3 regions of the Shewanella pealeana ATCC 700345 genome follow, and region 3 is predicted to be linked to each of the others. Evidence: predicted binding sites of a transcription regulator. Region 3 holds the regulator's gene; each other region holds the start of a gene.
The links. Region 3 encodes ArgR, which controls arginine synthesis, uptake and breakdown. Its sites were predicted from a motif close to ANTGAATANNTATTCANT; they were not measured.
Positions count from the first base shown of each region.

Region 1 (7,793 bases), 2.5 Mb from region 3:
CCGCCGATACTATTGCACAAAAGATGTTAGCGACCGGAATTGAGACTAAGGCGTTTCATGGTGACTTAGGCCAAGGTGCTCGAGAACAGGTGCTCAATGATTTTAAGCAGGGCAAGATTAAAGCGCTTGTGGCTACCGATGTAGCAGCTAGAGGGTTAGATATTGTTGAGCTTAAATACGTGGTCAACTATGAGATCCCCTTTATTGCCGAAGATTACATCCACCGGATCGGCCGTACTGGGCGCGCAGGTAGTGTGGGCAAAGCGGTAACTCTATATAGTGAAGATGATGCCTTACTGCTTGAAGAGGTGGAGACGGTGTTAGATAAACGCTTGGCACCGCAATGGCTGCCAGGTTTTGAGCCGGACTTAACCAAGAGCGAACCTGTTAGTCGAAAGAATAGCAAAACGGCTCAGCGTCAAAGAGCTAAGAGGCGCGCCTTGGGAGGCAGTAATCGCCGCCGATAAGCATTAGGTTGGCAGTGTGAAAGCAGTACTTAGGTGCTGCTTTTTTGTGTTTTAAATAAGTTAGAGTGAAAAAGTCCCAAGTTAATGACAGGTTTTTCTTGATACTAATCAAAAATATTCCCAGTGAGCTATTTCCTCTGTCTCGATTGCGGTACACTCCGCGCCAACAAAGGCTGTGTTGGTAAGAGTAAATTTTACCAGGCATATTGCTCGCAGGTCACTTGTGTCTATTTATAGCATAAGTGGATCTCTCACCCGATATTTTAGTCGGGGCTCTACCTGCCATAGCCAAGTGGCCAATTGAACTCAATTGGTTAACCATATTTAAGAGATCAAAAGGTATTACTACTATGAAGTCTGAACAGACTCTTGCAACCCCTGTTACTCCTGCCGATTCAGTTCTGGATCGTTATTTCAAAATATCAGCTCGTGGAAGCACCCTAAGACGCGAAGTGATCGCGGGTTTTACCACGTTTCTAGCCATGGTGTATTCGGTGATTGTGGTGCCGAATATGTTAGGCGCTGCCGGATTTGATACAGGTGCAGTCTTTATTGCGACCTGTTTAATTGCGGCCTTTGGCTCATTACTGATGGGCTTATGGGCGAACTTGCCAATGGCGATTGGCTGCGCGATTTCGCTAACCGCTTTCACCGCTTTTAGTATGGTGTTAGGTCAAGGGATCTCTATTCCTGTGACTCTTGGCGCTATCTTCTTGATGGGTATCGTATTCACGCTAGTGAGTGTGACCGGCGTGCGTCAGTGGGTACTGACTAACTTGCCAAAAGGTATTGCTCACGGTACGGGTATTGGTATCGGCTTGTTTCTACTGTTAATTGCTACTAACAGCGTGCAGTTGATTGTTGCCAACGATACAGGCTTGCCTGTGGCGCTAGGCGATATTCATAGCCTACCTGTGATTGCGACGATTATTGGGCTTGCAGCGACTATCGGTCTTGAGCGCCGCGGCATGCCAGGTGGCATCCTTGTGGTGATCATAGCGCTATCGGTATTTGGTTTAATATTCGATCCTGCCGTCAAGTTCCAAGGCTTTTTCGCGCTGCCAGACTTGATGTCTGATAACTCACTTATCGGCCAGCTCGATATCATGGGCGCATTGAACCCTGTAGTTCTGCCTATCGTATTAGCCTTGGTGATGACGGCAATTTTTGATGCAACAGGCACGATTCGTGCGGTTGCGGGGCAAGCCGATCTGCTCGATAAGAATGACAACATCATCGATGGTGGTAAGGCATTAACTTCAGACTCTGTTAGCAGCATCTTTGCTGGCGCAGTCGGCGGCGCACCCGCTGCTGTTTATATCGAGTCGGCAGCAGGTACTGCTGCGGGTGGTAAAACAGGCCTAACGGCAACAATCGTCGGTGTGCTGTTCCTGCTAATGATGTTCTTAGCGCCACTTAGCTACCTAGTGCCAGCTTATGCAACGGCTCCAGCGCTAATGTATGTGGGTCTGTTGATGCTAAGTAATGTGACTAAGCTGGATTTTGACGATAAAGTCGATGCTATGGCAGGCTTGACCTGTGCAGTATTTATTATCTTAAGCTGTAATATCGTCACTGGTATTTTATTAGGCTTTGTGACACTTGTTATTGGCCGTCTATGTAGCGGTGAGTGGCGCAAACTCAAGCCGGGTGTGCTTGCGATTACCTTAGGTTTGGTGGTGTTCTATATGGGCGGTTGGGCGATTTAATTTCGATTTCCAATTACCTATAGTCTAACCATAACCATAAAAAAGCCAGTCATCAGTGACTGGCTTTTTGTTATGTAGTGTCTGTCCCGTCCTGAGATAAGTTGACACTTTGGAGACTTATCTATGAACCCTTCAGTAGAATAGCTTAGGCAACGTGCTGCTGCCTTGGTGCTTGCTGGTTATCATCAAAAGAGTGGCAGCAGATGATTTCGGCCTGTGCTGTAGTTTCGTTCCACTTAAGCAGATGAATGTCGCCCTGATTAGATTCTGCGATTAAGGTGCAGTTCTCCACCCAATCACCATCATTGGCATAAAGGATCTTATCTTGAATATTCAGAGCCGGCTGGTGGATGTGACCACAGATCACAGCATCGACGTCTTTGCTATTTGCGTAACGCAGCACAGCAGACTGATAATCGTTAATGGCTTGTTGAGCCTTGTTGATGCGTAATTTGATATAGCTGGCTAACGACCAGTATGGATAGCCAAGCCAATTACGTACCTTATGAAGTCCACGGTTTAGCAGTAGTAATAGGTCATATAGATGGTCACCTAGCTTGGCGTAAGCTCGGCCGACACAGACTTCAGAATCAAACTGATCGCCGTGTAGCATGAGATATTTTCGGCCAGTCACACCAGTGTGAATATATTCGTTAGCGATAGACAGATCCCAAAGGTGAAAACCACTATATGGCTTTAATATTTCATCATGGTTACCTGGGATATAGACAAGCTTGGTGCCATCACGCGCCATTTTTAATAGTTGTTGTAATACCTTGTTATGGGATTCAGGCCAGTAGACTCGGCGCTTTAATGCCCAGACATCAAAGATGTCACCCACTAGATATAATGACTCAGTTTCGACTTGTTTAAGTAGCTGTAGCAGATACTCAGCCTTACAGTCTTTGCTACCTAAATGAACGTCGGATAACCACAGGGCATTGACACACAAAGGCGCTGAAAACGGATGGATAGGGCTGACTGTAGATGTTGTTTGTTGAGACTTAGTGTTTGGCTGCTTGGTCATTGGTTTGCCACTGAAACTATGTGTTAGCGCTAGCGTAAAAGAGCTTATTGACGACAGGATGAACTATTTATGTCGACTTTGTGACGAGCTTCGGGGAAGGATTACAGATACAAAAAAGGAGCGAAAATTCGCTCCTTTTTATATTTTTGGGGGCAAGCTTAGAAAATTAGATGCGCCACACCCGCAATAACTGGCAGTGTTACTAATGTTCTTAAGATGAAGATCACGAATAACTCTAGGAAGTTAACTGGGATCTTACTACCTATCAGTAACGCGCCCACTTCACTCATGTAGATCAGCTGAGTCACAGACAAGGTTGCGATGATAAAGCGTGTCATATCTGATTCGATAGAGCTGGCTAAGATAGCTGGGATAAACATATCCGCAAAGCCCACCATAATCGTCTTCGATGCTGCCGCGGCTTCAGGAACCTGTAGTAGCTCTAGTAGTGGAATGAACGGCATACCCAAATATTCAAAGATTGGGGTGAACTCGGCGATCATTAGCGCGATAGTACCGATACCCATTACCACTGGGATCACGCCAAAAATCATATCAACCACGTTCTTCATGCCATCAACAAGCGTGTGCTTAACGCCACCGGCTTGAGAAGCCTTAGTGAGTGCTTGGTGCAGACCCCAAGAGAATACGTTGTGACCGGCAGGAACCGTTTCATCATCAGCATGACGTGGTGTCTCGTCTACATAGAGATCTTTCTTCCATGATAGCGGTGGCAGCTTAGGTACCACGATTGCGGCAACGAAACCTGCAAGACATACGGTTAAGTAGAAAGGCACAAAAAGATGTTCTAGCTGAACCTGAGAGATCACCACTAAAGAGAAGGTAATTGACACTGCTGAGAAGGTGGTACCAATCACAGCAGCTTCTCTTTGGGTGTAGAAGCGAGCTTCATACTGCTTGCTGGTCATTAAAATACCCACACTACCATCACCTAACCATGAGGCCATGCAGTCGATAGCACTTCGGCCCGGTAGGTTAAAGATAGGGCGCATGACTTTGGTTAGCATGGTGCCTAACAGCTCTAGTAAACCAAAGTTCAGTAGTAGTGGCAGTAACATACCTGCGAATAAAAATACTGAAAACAGTACAGGTAGTAGATCGTTCAGCACTAATGCACCAGTGCTACCCGAGCGGATCGCTTCAGGGCCAACATTGAAAAATGTTAGCGTAATAAAGATAGCGCCCAGAACACGTACGACTAGCCAGATAGGGCTAACGTTAAATAATGAGTTTAGAAAACGCTGTTCAACAATAAATTTAGGCTTTAATACTTTTGTGAATAATGAAGCTAGTGCTGTAAAGATAACAATCGCTGTCACGATACCGACTAAAACGTCACTTAAAAGATTTTGAAGTCCTTTTGAGATGATCGCGATAGGGATAGTCAGCGCATCTTGATAATTGATTGGCATCATAAACAGTAGCAAGCCAATCAAAGAAGGCACGATGAACGTGAGTATTGTTTTTATGTTGTGGGTTTGTTTTTCTGACACTTTCTCTACACCCTAAATAACGAGTTTTTGCTTAATATGACGATAAATAGACGTCTATGCATAAACAGAAATATTATTGAATATCCATTCAACTGTTAGTCGGCGAAATTATCGCCTTAAAACATCTAAGTAAAACGATTCAGTTATTCTGTAGTGGATTTCACTACCATCGAATAGTTATTAGCTCAATGTGATTATTTATATTGTATCGGAAGTTGACGAAAAAGCACAAAACTTTTTTTGGTTAAATCTTTTTTAAAACAGATGTTTATAAATGTTGGGTTGCTGTTGCGTGCTTGGTGTTGGTTTTGGTCGCCACGCAGACTGCGTAACGACCAAAAGGACTTTAAAAGAGGAATTAACTAAATGTTTTCCTCAAAGATTTTGCTTTCTCTGCATTAATTATTAACTGCTTCACTGAGGCCTCAACCGAGTTCACGGCGCATAGATTCTCACTCGATGCTTGGCTAATTTGACTGATATTTTGGTTTATCTCGGCCACAACTAAGGTTTGTTGTTCTGCCGCAACCGCATTTTGGATGGCTAATTGTTGAATATTCTTCATCGATTGATAGATGGTATCCACCTTTTGTACGGAGATTTCGGCATCTTTGCTGCATAATAATGCTTGGGATTTACTGTGATTCATCTGCTTAGACCAGAGCGTGAGCATGCTAAACATTTTATCAACACTCTCAGAAATGCTAGTGGTTGATTGCTGAGTACGGCTCGATAGTGCTCTTACTTCATCGGCGACAACCGCAAACCCTCGTCCTTGCTCTCCAGCTCGAGCGGCTTCGATAGCTGCATTGAGTGCGAGCAAGTTGGTTTGCTCGGCAATTGAATCGATTTCTGACATCGCGCTGGCGACTCGCTCGGCCTCTTTATTCAGTAAGAGTGCGTTAGCTGCGGCTTCGGCAACAGAATCTGACAGCTGATGAATACCTGCGGCATTTTGCTGCATTTTCTCACGACTCTCTTGGCAAAACTGATAGCTATGTTGAATGCTGTCTGAGGTGGATTGGGTGTTTCTAGCGACTTCGCTGATGGTGGTTCCCATCTCTTCGGTGGCACTGGCCATCTGCTCTATCTGTTGTTTTTCAATGTTTAAGCCAGTATGGGTTTGCTCTGTAGCGGCAATCAGTTGGTTGGCAATATCTTCAATATGCTCGGCATTATCTTGGGAGCGTCCAAGTACCCCTTGTAGCTTGGCGTCTTTCATCATTAACTGGAAATCTAATAGAGAAGAGGTATCGCGCCCACAATAGATAAAGCGACTGACCGAGTCATATTTTTGCTTCATTCTCATCAGTTTTTCAGGCACTCGAAAAGCTTCATCGTAAAAGATGGCAAGATTGATCCCCATTAGAATGATGCCAGCAATGATGACTGTCCATCCCCATATCGCACCAGCAATCAATAGCCCAGTGCAGACACAAATTGCTGACAACAATCTTTTATTGGCTAAGCTGATGGGATCATCAACACGTTTACCCTGATTTAGGCGCTGGTAGACTTTAGAGGCTTTATCGGTGAGTTGAGGGCTTGCAGCCATGCGGACTGATTGATACCCGATGAGCTCACCTCTTTCAAACAGGGGCGAGACGAAGGCATCGACCCAATAGTACTTGCCGTCTTTACAACGATTCTTGACCACTCCGCGCCAAGAAAGCCCTAGTTTTAGTTTGCCCCACATCTCTTCAAATGCGGCCTTGGGCATATCTGGATGACGTACTATATTGTGATTATGTCCAATCAGTTCTGCTTGCTCGAAACCTGATACTTCAATAAACCTTTGGTTAACGTAGGTGATCACGCCACGCCTATCCGTGGTGGAGATGAGTTGATCGCTAGGGATTAACTTAACTTCTTGATTGCTTAAGTTTGCTTGGTTGTTTGTCATTATTATTATTCCGTGTGACAGCAAAGTATTGCGATTTGCTCGCAACGCATTAACACAAGCTCATATAATATAACATTAATACAGTTGTTTACATTGTGGTAAAGGCTTTTTCAAGCCAGTTCATCGTGAGTAATTTTGTTGACTGTATTTGGTTAAGCTTTTGGAGTTAATCTCTTTTTTAGTGATGTTTTTTAGATTATTTTTAGTCATAGACTTGAATTTCTAGCGTGCAGATTATAAAAGTAACAAGTAGGTAACATGTTTGGGGCGTCACTGTTTATTAAAACTCTGAGCTATGCCTCTTTACCGCCAAGCGATTCGATATACATTAATAAACGTTAATAAAAAGATTTAATAGGGAACTATGCTCGTTAAGAAATACAGTAAAGTTTCAACGTTAGCATTCAGGTTCGGCATGCTTGGTATTTTTGGGCAGGTGCTAGGGCTGGTTTTATCCTTACTAATGTTTGAGCGCTTTGATGGTGAAAGCTTTAATTTTTTTAGCAATACCTTAAGTGAACTGGGAAGTTATGGTCACTCTTATTACGCGGTGATTGTTAATGGCGGGCTATTTTTTGGTGGACTTTGTGTGGTGCTTTTTTGCTTGCTTAGTCTACAGCTGCATACCTCTACTTGGGGTTACCTATTTTATGCAAGTTTAGGCCTGAGTTATTTCGCTCTCGCTGCGACGGGGTTATTTCCTATCAATGTTTACCATCTACATGTGATTGCGATTAAGTACTTTTTTATCTTTAGTTGTAGCAGCCTAATATTCTATGGCTTGTACCAGCTGCTGGCAAAACAGTCACATCGCTCAGTCCTGACTCTTATTAGTGCAGCAGCGGCTTTTCTGTTGATGACCTCTTTTCTATTGCTGCCTTTGCTAGAGCTGGGCTTTACTCAAGGTAACAGCGCTTTTTACAATGAAATGTTGGCCGAATCGACAAGAGCTGAAATATGGTGGCCAGCCATTATTCAATGGGGCAGCCTAAGCACATTTCTGTTCTGGACCTGCTTAGTGATAAAAAATAGTCAATTAGACTCTAGCTCTGGCGAAAAAGCTAATTAGTCAGTTACGCATATTTCTCTATCGATTTAGGGGAAATATCGAGCTTTTTTATGGCGAATTTATGCCGATAGGTATTGAAAACAATAAGCGCCCGAGAGCGCCTA
Region 1 covers NC_009901.1:3,704,254-3,712,046, reverse strand. Annotated here, with positions in the region: gene SPEA_RS15955 (DEAD/DEAH box helicase) at 1-467, shown strand, start outside; gene SPEA_RS15950 (NCS2 family permease) at 818-2,176, shown strand; gene SPEA_RS15945 (UDP-2,3-diacylglucosamine diphosphatase) at 2,322-3,203, opposite strand; gene SPEA_RS15940 (YjiH family protein) at 3,362-4,717, opposite strand; gene SPEA_RS15935 (methyl-accepting chemotaxis protein) at 5,076-6,620, opposite strand; gene SPEA_RS15930 (DUF998 domain-containing protein) at 6,985-7,689, shown strand.
Region 1: the regulator ArgR is predicted to act here: its motif matches at 4,793-4,810, upstream of SPEA_RS15940 (YjiH family protein).

Region 2 (7,793 bases), 410 kb from region 3:
TGACTGAGTTACCTATGTAGTAATTGATATAAGAGGCGCAAATTTTAGTACCTGCTACCCGGCTATGAGTTCCCAGTGCAACATCCAGCCCAGAAGCCTCTTCCTCTGTCCACTCCAGTGCCTTAGGTTGGGGGATTTTATGTATGATAATTTTTCGGCCCCGAGCATCAGTGCTTCGACTTAAGATCTCATAGGCTTCTTGATAGATTTCGTATTGTGGATCGCTGCTATCATCAGTCCACTGCAACAAGAGTTCTCCAGGAGCGACCCAACAAGCAAGATCATCAATATGACCATCTGTCTCATCAAACTTACAACCACGAGGTAACCAAATAATCTTTTCAACTCCCATATAGTCTCGAAGCTGCTGCTCAACCTCTGCCTTACCAAGATGTGCATTTCGGTTTACGTTGAGTAGGCATTGCTCTGTGGTCAATAAGGTTCCTTGACCATCACATTGGATCCCCCCCATCTCAGCAATAAGCGTTGAGCGGTAACGATCAAGGTTTTCTATTTCAAGAATTTTCTGCGCGATTTTCTCATCTTTATCCCATGGAAAATAAAGCCCACCATTTAAGCCACCGTAAGCGTTAAACTCCCAATCAGTACCTCTGACCTCCCCCGTATCATTAACGAGAAAGGCGCAAGCTGAATCCCTAAACCAAGCATCATTGGTACTCATCTCCACGACTCGAACCGTTTCAGGCAACATGTTGCGTGCATTCTCATACTGAGCCTGAGACACACATACCGTCACCAGCTCACTCGATGCGATGGCAGTACAGATCTCAACCCAAACTTTCTGCGCAGGTTTAGCCCCATTGCGCCAAACATCGCTGCGCTCGGGCCAGCCTAACCAACAACCTTTTTTAGGTTCAAATTCCCCAGGCATTCGAAAGCCGTCTTCTCTAGGAGTGGAGTTTAATGTTCGTGACATAGACCTAACCTCGTTTCTTCTAATTTGTTTTGATTTGATATATCCAAACCTAACGAGATAAAAATAGAGGGTCTACTGAGAAAACTTGTATAGATTGGTTAGTTTTTCTCACAAATAATACAAGTTCTAGCTTCTCTACTGCAAAAGTTCAGAGAAAAACTAACCGTATTTTGCGATTGGAAATAACGGGATTTATTGATGGGAGGAGTTAGCATTCAACTGACTAAACGACTAATCCTGGAGGCTAACGGTGCTGAATTTAGTATTGATTTGAGCCAGCAGCCAATCAATAAAAGTCATGAGTTTTACATCGCCTTTTTTTCGTTTCTCTGCAACCAAATAATAGTTACCCAATGAAGGAACACTGTGCTCAAAAGGCCTAACCAACTTACCACTCTCTAGCTCAGTACTGGCGGTAAAATTATCACCGATAGCAACCCCATATCCAGCGATTGCCGCTTCTAGAGACAGACCAGCATGGGCAAAGTTTAAGTTTTGCGGTGTATTTAAGATATGCGGCGCATGAGCTCCAAGCCAAGTAGCCCAAGTTTTACCATCTTGATCGTCGTGTAATAGGCGCTGCACACTCAAGTCTAGAGAGCGACAATCCTCTTTCTTAGCCGCGCCCCCCAGATTATTTTCCGATTCGAGCAGCTTGGGGCTGCAGACAGGGAAAAACTCCATTCTTTTAATCGGAGTGACCCAATAGCGATTCCAATCGGCATCTCCTGCACCATAGATAATCGAAAGATCGGCCTGTGGGTTAATGTTAGTCTCGTCACTAGAGTGCACGAATAGACTGACGTCGATTGAAGGATAACGAATGGCAAAATCGCCAATCTGTTTAATAAGCCACTTAGAGGAGAGTTCGGGGGGAGCGGAAATGACCAAGCGACCACTGAGTCCTGGCTCAATCGCCTTTTCACAGGCTTGACCTATGATATCGAATGCTTCTTGAATTGCTGGTAATAGATTTGCTCCAGACTGAGTCAATTTTGCGTTACGGCCTTGCTTCTCAAACAACCTAATCCCTAAGGCATCTTCTAAAGTCTTCACTTGATGACTAATCGCGCTATGGGTGACGCAGAGTTCATCTGCAGCACGAGAGAAATGCTCATGTCTAGCGGCAGACTCGAAGGCTCTCAAAGGGTTTAATGGCGGAAGGCGACGCATAAGCTCATAATCTGGTTAATAAAGTGACTAAATTAGACTATGCCAGAACAGATTAAATTAACAGCAACAATTTATCATTGCTCAATTAATAAAAAATCCCGCATCAAATACTGAATACGGGATTTTTCAAAAGGCATCGACTAACCAAGTACAGCTAACAACACACCAGCAGCAACAGCACTACCTAGTACTCCGGCCACGTTTGGCCCCATTGCATGCATCAACAGGAAGTTCTGATTATTAGCCTCGAGACCGACCTTGTTCACTACTCGCGCCGCCATAGGAACTGCAGAGACACCTGCCGCCCCTAGCAGAGGGTTAATCTTACCGCCAGAGAGCTTACTCATCAGTTTGGCCATTAACACACCCGCCGCAGTACCAATCGAGAAAGCAACAGCGCCCAGTACTAAGATCCCTAAGGTCTCCATCTGCAGAAACTGCTCGGCAGATAATTTAGAGCCCACAGCAAGGCCTAAGAAAATGGTCACTATATTGATCAACTCATTCTGCGCGGTACTCGATAATCTATCGACTACGCCCGATTCGCGCATCAAGTTACCTAGGCAGAACATACCAACCAGTGGCGTCGCAGCTGGCAGGAACAAGATAGTTAAGCCAAGCACCATCAGAGGGAAGATAATCTTCTCCTTCTTGCTTACCTCTCGCAGCTGCTCCATCTTGATTTTACGCTCAGACTCGGTCGTCAGCAGACGCATGATTGGCGGCTGGATCAGTGGTACCAAAGCCATATATGAATAGGCTGCAACCGCAATTGCCCCGAGTAGATCCGGTGCCAGTTTAGATGCTAAGAAGATAGCCGTTGGTCCATCCGCGCCACCAATGATGGCAATCGCCGCCGCATCTGTCATGGAGAACTCAAAACCCGGTACCCAGTTAAGTGCAATCGCGCCGATTAAGGTGGCAAAAATACCAAACTGGGCCGCTGCGCCAAGTAGCAACATCTTAGGATTAGCGATAAGCGCGCCAAAGTCTGTTAACGCGCCCACTCCCATAAAGATAAGCAGCGGAAACACTCCTGTTTCAATACCCACGTGGTAGGCAAAATACAGCAGGCCGCCTTCCTCGGTAAATCCACCATTGGGAATGTTTGCTAATATGGCACCAAAGCCTATGGGTAACAGCAATAATGGTTCAAACTTCTTTGCGATTGCTAAATATAACAACAGGCAACCCACGCCCATCATTAGCAATTGGCCCGAGGTAAAGTTAGCAATGCCAGATTCAGACCAAAACGCGATTAATCCTTCCATGATGACCCCTAAGCTAATGCCAACAATTGACTACCCACTGCGACAGCGTCACCTTCTTTAACCCAAACCTTTGAGATCACCCCATCGGCCTCTGCACGAACTTCGGTTTCCATCTTCATCGCTTCTAGAATGATCACAACATCCCCCTCTTTGACGCTATCGCCAGGCGAGACGTGTACTTTAAAGATATTGCCCGAAAGCGGCGCATTCTGCTCATGCTTAACTGCAGATAGATCCACAACTGGCGCAGCTTGAACTGGTGCAGTAAACGGCACTACATTCTCGCTTGGGGTGATCTGACTGATATCCCCCCCTTCTGCGACTTCAACCACAAAGCTTTGGCCTTGAACAGTAACAGTATAAGTTTCTGGCCCTTGCTTATTGGCCGCTGCAATCTCAGCCTTCTTAGCTTCCTCCAGTGCTTTAGCCGCCACCTCAGGCTTTGGCTCAAACACATCAGGGTTATTACGATTACTAAGGAATTTAAGACCGATCTGTGGGAATAATGCGTATGTCAGAACGTCATCATCGAGCTCTTCAGCAAGCGTTATGCCATCGGCAGCGGCTTTCTCTTTTAACTCGATGCGCAATTTATCTAATTCAGACTCAAGCAAGTCTGCCGGGCGGCAGGTAATCGCTTCTTTGCCAGCCAATACACGCTGCTGAAGTTCGGCATTAACAGGGGCAGGTGTTGCACCGTATTCACCTTTTAATACCCCTTCAGTTTCTTTAGTCATTGATTTATAACGCTCACCTGTTAGTACGTTGATAACAGACTGAGTACCAACGATTTGTGAGGTTGGCGTGACTAAAGGCAAGAAACCTAAGTCTTCTCGTACTCGAGGGATCTCCTCAAGTACAAGATCTAACTTGTCAGCGGCGCCCTGCTCTTTGAGCTGGCTTTCCATATTAGTCAGCATTCCACCAGGCACTTGAGCACGCAGGATACGTGAGTCGATCCCCTTTAGCTCACCTTCGAAAGCCGCATACTTCTTACGTATGATTCTAAAGTAAGCCGCGATCTCTTCAAGCAACGCCATATCGTAACCCGTTGCTCTATCAGTGCCTTCAACCATAGCAACCAAGGTTTCAGTTGCACTGTGTCCATAGGTCTGACTCATTGAAGAGATAGCCGTATCGAGGACATCGATGCCAGCTTCAATGGCTTTTTGATAGGTTGCCGTACTTAGGCCTGTAGTGGCATGACAGTGCAGAGATAAAACCAGATCGGTTTGCGACTTAATTTGGCTAATAAGCTCAAATGCTTCAAATGGCTTTAATAGCCCAGCCATGTCTTTAATACACAGAGAATGGCAACCCATATCTTCGATACGCTTTGCCATATAGATCCAAGTGGTCAAGTTATGCACTGGGCTAGTAGTATAAGATAGTGTGCCTTGAGCATGGCCGCCGACTTCGACAACAGCTTTAACCGCAGTTTCTAGGTTGCGCACATCGTTCATCGCATCGAAGACACGGAATACATCGACACCATTGGTATGGGCTCGCTCAACAAAACGATGTACTAGGTCATCTGCATAGTGACGGTAACCTAGGAGGTTTTGTCCGCGCAATAACATCTGTTGAGGTGTATTAGGCATAACCTTCTTGAGTTCACGGATCCTCTCCCAAGGATCTTCACCTAAATAACGAATACAAGAGTCAAAAGTGGCACCGCCCCATGACTCTATAGACCAAAGGCCCACCTTATCCAGTAGTGGCGCAATAGGTAACATATCTTCGGTACGCAAACGAGTAGCGAGAATAGATTGGTGTGCATCTCTTAAGACAACATCAGTTAAAGCCAATGGCTTGCTCATACAAAAACTCCCTACTTTTATTATGCTTTTTTACGGTGCTGATGAATTGCAGCAGTAATAACCGCCGCCATTAATGGGCTCACTGCGGATTGACTCGATTGCGGCTGACTCTCTGTTAACGAACTCGCGCATGGCGGCGTAGGTCCAAACTGTCGAGCAACCAATTTCATCGCAACAATAAGAATACTTAGAAAAACAAATACTAGTGACATGCCTAGTATCATGATCCCCAATGCGTCATATAACTGCTCAGATATTGAAGCCATCTCTTCCTCTCATTGGTATGAAGTTGTGAACAGTATTGAACCTTTAAAAATAAATATTCACTATTCATTCACACATTATGCAATTTATTCCATTCATTTCAGGTACATGTTTACTATCTAAGGGCTAGCGCCGACTTAAACAATAACTAATTTATAACAAAGTAGCGAACCCGTTGTAAATTGGTCATACCATAAAAACAATTATTAATTACCAGCGACTAATAAATCCACATAAAATCAACGATAAAATTGAACATCCGACAATATACGAGCTTTAACAGCAACTTTCCCAAATTTAACAGCGTATTTACGGGAAAATGAATTCAGAAAAAAGAACAGATAGAGCAGAAATAAACCTAAATGAAATTTTATGCAATTTTCACTGTTAGTTTTCTGCGCAAATTTCAAGCAACGAGAGTAATACCAATCAGTCTAAGAAGTTGATCTACTCAGAGCGTTTTAGCAAACTAATTCAAGGCGAATAGCTGAAAGAATGGTTGCTCCCTTCTGAAGCTGTTCAACACAGAAGTAGGCAGCCAAAAACGCTCCAGAATGGCGAGTTTTAGCGGCTCTGATGCTGTGACTCTTATGAAGCAAGAGGGAGATTAACCCGAGTTCAACTATGCCTTTCACTCGTTGCAAACCACATGGTCTTGTATGTTCCCGACATACATAAGACATTTCCTCCATCCTTGGAGGTCTGATGTGGTGAATGTCATTTAAGCACGACTATATGAATATAGGAGGTAGAGTAACGCAGGAGCAGTTACCGAGGAGCATTTAATGACCTTGTCTCAGAACCGCTAAACTCTCGCTGAGCGACCAAATCTTTATACTGATTGGTATTCTCTATTTCAAGGCTACGGATGTGACGAGCAAACTTGATAATAAATAACTAATGCTGTGCGGCTCAGCAGATGCTTATAGTCTTATTTAAAGCCTAATCTAGGCTGTAATATTACGCTAATACGGGGGCTAGGAGTTGAAGAGTTGAAGAGCTTATTAAATTACAGATACAAAAAAACCGCACTAGGTGCGGTTTTTTTGTATGGTATGAATGGCGGAGAAGGAGGGATTCGAACCCTCGATGGGAGTTAAAGCCCATACTCCCTTAGCAGGGGAGCGCCTTCGGCCACTCGGCCACCTCTCCGGCAAAACATGGTGCGCGTGGGAGGATTCGAACCTCCGACCGCCTGGTTCGTAGCCAGGTACTCTATCCAGCTGAGCTACACGCGCAAACTCGGTACAATCTAAATCTAATCTGTTTTATATGGTGCGGATGGGAGGATTCGAACCTCCGACCGCCTGGTTCGTAGCCAGGTACTCTATCCAGCTGAGCTACATCCGCTCATATAAAACTTAAAACATCACAATCATTCTGAGGACAAAAAACCGCAACAGTGTTGCGGTTTTTGTTCGAATGATGGCGGAGAAGGAGGGATTCGAACCCTCGATGGGAGTTAAAGCCCATACTCCCTTAGCAGGGGAGCGCCTTCGGCCACTCGGCCACCTCTCCGTCAATACATGGTGCGCGTGGGAGGATTCGAACCTCCGACCGCCTGGTTCGTAGCCAGGTACTCTATCCAGCTGAGCTACACGCGCAAAATTGGTACTACTTAAATCAATCGTTTTATATGGTGCGGATGGGAGGATTCGAACCTCCGACCGCCTGGTTCGTAGCCAGGTACTCTATCCAGCTGAGCTACATCCGCTCATATAAAATCTTAAATTCTTTCATTCTATGGTGCGGATGGGAGGATTCGAACCTCCGACCGCCTGGTTCGTAGCCAGGTACTCTATCCAGCTGAGCTACATCCGCATATAGAATGCTTACTGCTATAAATGATTTAATGGTGCGGATGGGAGGATTCGAACCTCCGACCGCCTGGTTCGTAGCCAGGTACTCTATCCAGCTGAGCTACATCCGCTCACTAAAACATTTATCACGACAATAGAAATGGTGCGGATGGGAGGATTCGAACCTCCGACCGCCTGGTTCGTAGCCAGGTACTCTATCCAGCTGAGCTACATCCGCATCGTTGTCTATTGTAAGAAATGGCGGAGAAGGAGGGATTCGAACCCTCGATGGGAGTTAAAGCCCATACTCCCTTAGCAGGGGAGCGCCTTCGGCCACTCGGCCACCTCTCCGTTTCTTGGCGCACATATTACTGTCTGCCGAAAATAAGTCAAACCCTTTTTAAGAAACCATTTCCATTTGAGCTGTTTTTAAGCAGCTTGTCTGTATAACAGTCTAAGTTACGGCTCAAAGGCGTTTATTTCGACATTTCATTTGGAATTCATAAGCCCTAAATATAAAAAACCTAGC
Region 2 covers NC_009901.1:1,456,546-1,464,338, reverse strand. Annotated here, with positions in the region: gene aguA (agmatine deiminase) at 1-937, opposite strand, end outside; gene SPEA_RS06320 (LysR substrate-binding domain-containing protein) at 1,169-2,110, opposite strand; gene SPEA_RS06315 (sodium ion-translocating decarboxylase subunit beta) at 2,251-3,381, opposite strand; gene oadA (sodium-extruding oxaloacetate decarboxylase subunit alpha) at 3,390-5,201, opposite strand; gene SPEA_RS06305 (OadG family protein) at 5,222-5,467, opposite strand; tRNA gene SPEA_RS06300 (tRNA-Ser) at 6,526-6,617, opposite strand; tRNA gene SPEA_RS06295 (tRNA-Arg) at 6,627-6,703, opposite strand; tRNA gene SPEA_RS06290 (tRNA-Arg) at 6,739-6,815, opposite strand; tRNA gene SPEA_RS06285 (tRNA-Ser) at 6,892-6,983, opposite strand; tRNA gene SPEA_RS06280 (tRNA-Arg) at 6,993-7,069, opposite strand; tRNA gene SPEA_RS06275 (tRNA-Arg) at 7,103-7,179, opposite strand; tRNA gene SPEA_RS06270 (tRNA-Arg) at 7,210-7,286, opposite strand; tRNA gene SPEA_RS06265 (tRNA-Arg) at 7,319-7,395, opposite strand; tRNA gene SPEA_RS06260 (tRNA-Arg) at 7,426-7,502, opposite strand; tRNA gene SPEA_RS06255 (tRNA-Ser) at 7,524-7,615, opposite strand.
Region 2: the regulator ArgR is predicted to act here: its motif matches at 5,512-5,529, upstream of SPEA_RS06305 (OadG family protein).

Region 3 (7,793 bases):
GATGAGCCTTTCTCTAATATTGACGCCAAGGTACGCCGAGAGATGATGCTAGAGATCCGGGATATCTTAAAGAAGCATAATGTAAGTGCGGTTTTTGTGACTCACAGTAAAGATGAGGCCTTTGTCTTTGCTGATAAGTTAGCGCTGTTTAACCAAGGTCAAATCGTACAGTGCGGCGAAGCGGAAAGTTTGTATTCTGCGCCTTCTGATAAGTATGTGGCAGACTTTCTAGGTGCCGGAAATTATTTAGAGGCGAGGGTACTTGATGGTCACCGTATCGTTACCGCAGTAGGTGAGATAGAGAGTGAGTCCGAGCTCAATTTACCCATACAAAGCCAGGTTGAAGTATTGTTAAGGCCACAACAGCTTTTATTGAAGGCCGATACTGGGGGGATAGGAGAGGTCATTAGCCGCCGCTTCTTAGGTAATATCTGCCAATATCAGGTTCAAGTAGCCGATAATATGCTTGATATACACAGTTCAGAGCTTGATTTTTTAGTCGGTCAGCGGGTCGCTATCGAGTGTAAGAATCATAGTTTGGTCTTGTTTTAAAATAATTTTATGTGATTTCCAGATGGTCAGAACTGGATGATAGCCGATAGAAGGCGGGAACAATGTATAGTCGCTGGCATTAAATTCAGTGGTTCCTTAAGGAATTTGCTACAAATTCTAGTTATTGTGCGTCAGTTAATGATATTAATAACTAAAGTTATAGATAATAATGCCGAATATTAATTAAGAGAAAGGGTTACATATAATAATGGATAGTCAGGTTATGCCTCGTGAACAGCTTGGAGTATGTGCAGAAGGAAACTTGCACAGTGTCTATTTAATGTTTAATGCTAATGAGAGTGTCGAGTCTGACATGCGTCCTTGTGTTGCCAATGTCGCGCAATACATCTTTGAATTGGCAGATCAATATTCTGATAGTGCATTTAACGGTTTTGTCGCAATTGGTGCAAACTACTGGGACACCTTATACCCCGATGCTCGACCAAGTCAGCTAAAGCCTTTCCCTGCTATGAATCGTGATAATCGAGATGCGCCAGCTATCGAGTATGACTTGTTCGTGCAAGTCCGTTGTGACCGTTTTGATATTTTACACTTAGTCGCTAATGAAGTTTGCCAAATGTTTGAAGGCTTAGTAGAGCTTGTAGACGAAGAGCGTGGCTTTAGGTTCCTCGATTCGCGCGACCTAACGGGCTTTGTCGATGGCACTGAAAACCCTAAAGGGCGCAGCAGACAAGAAGTGGCCTTGATTGGCGATGAAGATAGCCCATTTAAAGGTGGTAGTTATATTCATGTGCAAAAGTTTGCTCATAACTTGAGTAAATGGAATCGACTTCCAGTTAAGAAGCAAGAAGATATAGTGGGTCGCACCAAGTCCGATAATATCGAATATGCCTCGGCGGACAAACCGCTGACGAGCCATATTAAGCGTGTTAATCTTAAAGATAGCGAAGGTAAATCGATGGAGATCCTAAGGCAGAGCATGCCTTACGGTTCAGTTAAAGAGCAAGGTTTGATGTTTATCTCTACTTGTCGTAATTCAGTACATTTCGAGAAGATGTTAGAGAGCATGGTGCACGGTGACAATGAGGGAAATCACGATCATTTATTGCATTTCACTCAAGCGCTAACGGGCTCATCATTCTTCGCGCCTTCTCTAGATTTTATGATCTCAGTCAACGGCTAATAGGCTCGCTTATTTGAACAATAAAAAAACGCACGTTAAGGTGCGTTTTTTATTGGGAGTAATAGTGAAAATTATTCGCTATCAACTTCGTCTTTATCCCAATAGTTAGTGGTGCGTCGAGCGTAAATTTCGTTGACAGATTTTACCAGTACCTTGTTGGTTTCTGGATATACGACTACGTCGTGAATGTCTCGGTTTCCGACGACAAGAAACACAAAGTCTTTATCGCTATGGTTGACGAGTTTGTGAGAAATGCCGGTATCAGCATTGAAGCAGATATACTCTCCTTGGCTAAAGGAGTGAGGCTCATCGTCGATATAAAGCGTTGCTTCTCCATGCATGGCATAGATGTGCTCTTCTTCTTTAGTGTGGTAATGCGATACCGCTGAAGACTTACCTGGCGCTAATCGCTCCATGGTCACACCGATTTTTTCGCCGCCAGCCGCGTCACCTAAGTGTTTTTGCTCACTGGCATATTTATCTTCATGCTGCCAAGGTTCCCAGCATATATCATTGATATTTATTATATTACTCATACTTATTATTCCCCTCGACTAACAATACTGTCGCTTAGGATTATAACGATTATTGCTCAAGAGAGAAGCAGCTATTCAATATATTGTATAAATCATGCTGTTTCATACAGGGAGCGTTAAGCTGAGTGATGGCTTGGGAGAACACACGAGAAAGGGGAGTCGTACATCTAGGTGGAGATAAAAGACAAAATGCCGTAGCCCTTGGGTTACGGCATTTTTGGTGCAGATAGTCCGTCGCTTAAGCTAATGATTAAAGCATGAGCTTAGTCGGCGTAATTAAATAATGACTTAACCGTTTCTAATGTGTCTTCAATACTATGGATACTAGATGGGCAGATGAAAATCGTATCATCACCAGCAATGGTACCTAAAATACCTTCAGGCTTACCTATTGAATCAAGTAGACGAGCGATTAATTGTGCAGCGCCAGGGCTGGTTCTGACAACAATCATAGACTGGTTATGGTCAACATCTAGTACTAGGTTTTTAAGCGGGCTGCCAGCAGTAGGCACGCCTAGCTCTGCTGGGAGGCAATAAACCATCTCTTGTTTAGCGTTACGGGTTCTAACCGCACCAAACTTGCTTAGCATACGAGATACTTTAGATTGGTTGATATTGCTAAAGCCCTCAGCTTGTAGGGCGTTAACTATTTCACTTTGGGAACCAAATCGTTCCTCTTTTAAAATAGATTTGAAAGTCTTAACTAAATCATCTGGGCTTCTACTAGCTTGCATATATTATTATTCTTTATTCAAAAAAATCTGCACTATCATGATTATTTTCGTCATTTTTGTCAATTGGTATTCGTTTTTCTGAATAAAAATTCATTAAGAGATTCACTTAGGCTTAATGGTGTAACTTAAGTTAGAATGATTATTCTAATTTTTAACTTGCTAATTTATCATGCCTGCAGCTCTGTAAGCATGATATTCACTAGCTTTTTTCGTTTTTCGTCTTACATTAGCGTTGTAGATTATATGGGACACGACTAAGGGATAATTGAATTCTTTTTGTGAATCAAGTACTGTTGCGGCATTGGGAAGATGGATCTAAGTCACAAAATCCGAGAATTAACGGAGATAATTATGAAAGTTGCTGTACTTGGTGCTGCTGGTGGTATTGGCCAGGCGCTTGCCCTATTGTTAAAAACTCAATTACCTGCGGGTTCAAAATTGTCGCTTTATGATATCGCTCCAGTGACACCTGGTGTAGCGGTTGATCTAAGCCACATCCCTACAGCGGTTGAAGTTAAAGGTTTCGCAGGTGAAGATCCGACTGCAGCGCTAGAAGGTGCTGATGTTGTTCTTATCTCTGCTGGCGTTGCACGTAAACCTGGAATGGATCGCTCAGATCTATTTAACATCAATGCTGGTATCGTTCGTAACTTAGTTGAAAAGTGCGCCGCGACTTGCCCTAAAGCATTAATCGGTATTATCACTAACCCTGTCAATACAACTGTAGCGATTGCAGCCGAAGTATTGAAGAATGCAGGTGTTTACGACAAGAACCGCTTATTTGGGGTGACAACCCTTGATGTTATCCGCTCTGAAACTTTTGTTGCTGAAGCAAAAGGCTTGAATGTTGCTGATGTTAAGGTGCCAGTTATTGGCGGCCATAGTGGTGTGACTATTCTGCCGCTGCTTTCACAAGTTGAAGGCGTAAGCTTTACTGATGCCGAAGTTGCAGCACTTACTACCCGTATTCAGAACGCGGGTACTGAGGTTGTTGAGGCTAAAGCCGGTGGGGGTAGTGCGACACTTTCTATGGGGCAAGCGGCATGCCGTTTCGGTCTGTCATTAGTTCGCGGCCTTCAAGGTGAAGCTAATGTTGTTGAGTGCGCTTACGTCGACGGTGGCAGTGAACATGCTGAATTCTTCGCACAACCTGTTGTATTAGGTAAAAATGGCGTCGAAGAAGTGTTAGCTTACGGTGAAGTCAGTGCATTTGAAGCAAATGCACGTGATGCGATGCTAGATACACTTCAGGCTGATATCCAACTAGGTATTGATTTCGTCAAGTAATCAATTAGCTGCAATTAAAAAGGGAGCCACTAGGCTCCCTTTTTTGGTTTCTGATTTAGCCTTGTTGACTAATTGCTACGTTGAGTCGCAATTTTAGCTAAAGAGATGAGCGCTTTTTTATAATCAGAGTCAGGAATAATTGATAAGGCCGCAATTGCTTTTTCTGATTCTTCAATTGCACGCTGCTCTGTATACTCTAACGCGCCACAGTTTTTAAGTGCGGCGAGAATGACGTCGATATGTTCTGTACCGTCACCTTTCTCGATAGCATCACGGATAAGGGCTTTTTCAGTGTCATTACCGTTTGCCATTGCAAAAATAAGCGGCAATGTTGGCTTACCTTCGGCTAAGTCATCACCGATGTTTTTGCCAAGCTCTTCTGTGTCTGCGGTGTAATCGAGTAGGTCATCGGTTAACTGGAATGCAGTGCCCAAATACTTACCGTAGTCAGCTAGCGCCGTTTGCACTTCTATTGGGCTGTCAGCGAGTAATCCTGCAAGGCGAGTAGCCGCCTCAAACAGTTTTGCTGTCTTGCAATAGATAACACGCATATAGCTATCTTCAGTGGTGTCAGGGTCGTTACAGTTCATTAACTGTAGGACTTCACCCTCTGCTAGTACGTTGGTTGCGTCTGCAAGGATCTCTAGCACGTCTAAGCTACGAAGCTCTGTCATCATCTGGAATGAGCGTGTGTATAGGAAGTCACCGACTAATACACTTGCGCTATTTCCGAATAAGGCATTGGCGGTTTTTCTACCACGGCGCAACATCGACTCATCAACGACATCATCGTGTAACAGTGACGCAGTGTGAATGAATTCGATAATGGCGGCCAATTTAAGGTGAGAATCACCTTTATAGTCAATGGCACGAGCTGCTAGAATAGACAGCAGAGGTCGCAAGCGTTTACCGCCACCGTTAATAATGTAGAACCCAAGTTGATTAATTAGGGCAACATCTGACTCTAGTTGTTTATAGATCAGTTGATTGACAGCTTGCATATCGCTATCAGTCAATTGACGAATGGCGTTTAAATCCATAAGTAGGCTCTAGTTCTTGTTGGCTGCTGAGTAACATTGCAGCTCAATTAAGGCTTAAATGTTATAATAATTGGATTCTACCTAAATTTACGGTACAAGACAGTAGTTGTAGATGAATGTGAGAGTTATTTGGGTCTTTTTTTATTCTAAGTTAATTAAGGCTTGTCAGCAGCCTGTTCTTAGCGTAAACTCCGCGACCATTGTCATTAAAGCTTTTATAGCACCCCTGCATCAAACATATATGTTTTGAGCGGCGTGTTAGAATATCGGAGTAAAATAGCTATGTACGCTGTTTTTCAAAGTGGCGGCAAGCAACATCGCGTTGAAGCCGGCCATACAGTTCGTTTAGAGAAATTAGAAGTCGCTACAGGCGAAACTATCGAGTTTGACCAAGTTCTTTTGGTTGCTGATGGTGAAACTGTACACGTAGGTGCACCTTTAGTTGAAGGTGGTAAGGTTGTTGCTGAAGTAATCAGCCACGGCCGTGCAGACAAGGTAACTATTGTTAAGTTCCGTCGTCGTAAGCACCACGATAAGAAGATGGGCCATCGTCAATGGTTCACCGAAGTTAAAATTACAGCTATCAACGCTTAATTAGGAGAATAACTCATGGCACATAAAAAAGCTGGCGGTTCTACTCGTAACGGCCGCGATTCAGAAAGTAAACGTCTTGGTGTAAAGCGCTTCGGCGGTGAATCAGTTCTAGCTGGTAACATCATCGTTCGTCAACGTGGTACTAAATTCCACGCTGGTGTTAATGTTGGTATCGGTCGTGACCACACTTTATTCGCACTTACCGATGGTAAAGTGAAGTTTGAAGTTAAAGGTCCTCAGAACCGTAAGTTCATCAGCATCGAAGATTAATTTTTAGCTTAAGCTAATAATTAATATAAGCCCCGCCATTGGTGGGGCTTTGTTTTTTCAAAATTAAGTAAATTGTGTTTTGGCGACTAGAATCGTTAAGAGTATAATTCTTTCATTCTGTGGTGCCAGGAGTTGGTATGAAGTTTGTCGATGAAGCTATTATCCGTGTAGAAGCCGGAAATGGTGGCAGTGGTTGCGTTAGCTTTAGACGCGAAAAATATGTTCCTGATGGTGGTCCTGACGGTGGTGATGGTGGTGACGGCGGTAGTGTATATCTACAAGCCGATGAAAACTTGAACACATTGATCACTTATCAGTTTGAACGCTTCCATATTGCCGAGCGCGGTAAGAATGGTCGTGGGCGTGATTGTACTGGTCACGGCGGTGAAGACTTGATCCTTAAAGTGCCGGTTGGTACTCGCGCTATCGATAACGATACTGAAGAGTCACTTGGTGACTTAACCACTCACGGGCAAAAATTGCTTGTGGCTAAAGGTGGTTTCCATGGTCTAGGTAATACTCGTTTCAAGAGTAGTACTAACCGTGCGCCAAGACAGAAAACCTTAGGTACTGACGGTGAAGTGCGTAGCTTAAAGCTAGAGCTATTACTGTTAGCCGATGTAGGCCTACTTGGTATGCCGAATGCGGGTAAGTCAACCTTCATTCGCTCTGTATCGAAGGCTAAGCCAAAGGTTGCCGATTATCCATTTACCACTTTGGTCCCTAACCTAGGTGTTGTTAATCCTAGACCAGGTCAGAGCTTTGTAATTGCGGATATTCCAGGGCTTATCGAAGGCGCTGCTGATGGTGCAGGTCTTGGTGTACAGTTCCTAAAGCATTTAGAACGTTGCCGTGTGTTGTTACACATTTTGGACGTTGAGCCTATCGATGGTAGCGATCCAGTTGAAGCTGCTCGTGCAATCGTTGCTGAGCTTGAAAAGCACTCTCCTAAGCTTGCGGGTAAGCCACGTTGGTTAGTAATCAACAAAGCTGACTTGATGTTGCCAGAAGAGCTACAAGAACGTATTGACCGTATCGTTAAAGAGTTAGAGTGGGAAGGTGATATTTACACTATTTCTGCTTATAACCGTGAAGGTACTGCTGAGTTAGCCCTTAAGTTATTAGACTTTATCGATTCACTTCCTCCTGAAGAAGAAGTTGATGCTGATGCTGAAGTCGAATTTAAGTGGGATAACTATCATCAGAATGCAAATGATTCTATTAACGAAGATTTTAACGACGATTTCGATGATGATTTCGACGAAGATGATTACGATGTAGAGATTATCTACCAAAGATAATTATTTGCAGAAAGGGAAGTTGAGAAAAGGTGTACGCTACAACGCAAAATGACATTACTCGTCAAGTCGTTAGGGTTGCTCAACTTCTTTTAGCTTATGGCGCTGAATCTGATCTCGTTGAAGAGATCACTCAGCGCTTAGGCCACGCCTTAGGTTTAGAAAGTGTCGAGATATCCATCTCTTCAAACTCCCTAGTATTAACCAGTCTTTCAGTCGGTCGCTGTATCACAACGACACGACGTATTCGCGAGCACGGTATCAATATGACCGTGATTTGTGAATTACAACGCATCTGCTTACTGACCGAAAAAGGCATTTACGGCCTATCGGAAGTA
Region 3 covers NC_009901.1:1,046,664-1,054,456, forward strand. Annotated here, with positions in the region: gene SPEA_RS04435 (ABC transporter ATP-binding protein) at 1-552, shown strand, start outside; gene SPEA_RS04440 (Dyp-type peroxidase) at 761-1,696, shown strand; gene SPEA_RS04445 (cupin domain-containing protein) at 1,768-2,232, opposite strand; gene argR (transcriptional regulator ArgR) at 2,496-2,966, opposite strand; gene mdh (malate dehydrogenase) at 3,318-4,253, shown strand; gene ispB (octaprenyl diphosphate synthase) at 4,322-5,293, opposite strand; gene rplU (50S ribosomal protein L21) at 5,576-5,887, shown strand; gene rpmA (50S ribosomal protein L27) at 5,903-6,157, shown strand; gene cgtA (Obg family GTPase CgtA) at 6,295-7,458, shown strand; gene SPEA_RS04480 (threonine/serine exporter family protein) at 7,488-7,793, shown strand, end outside.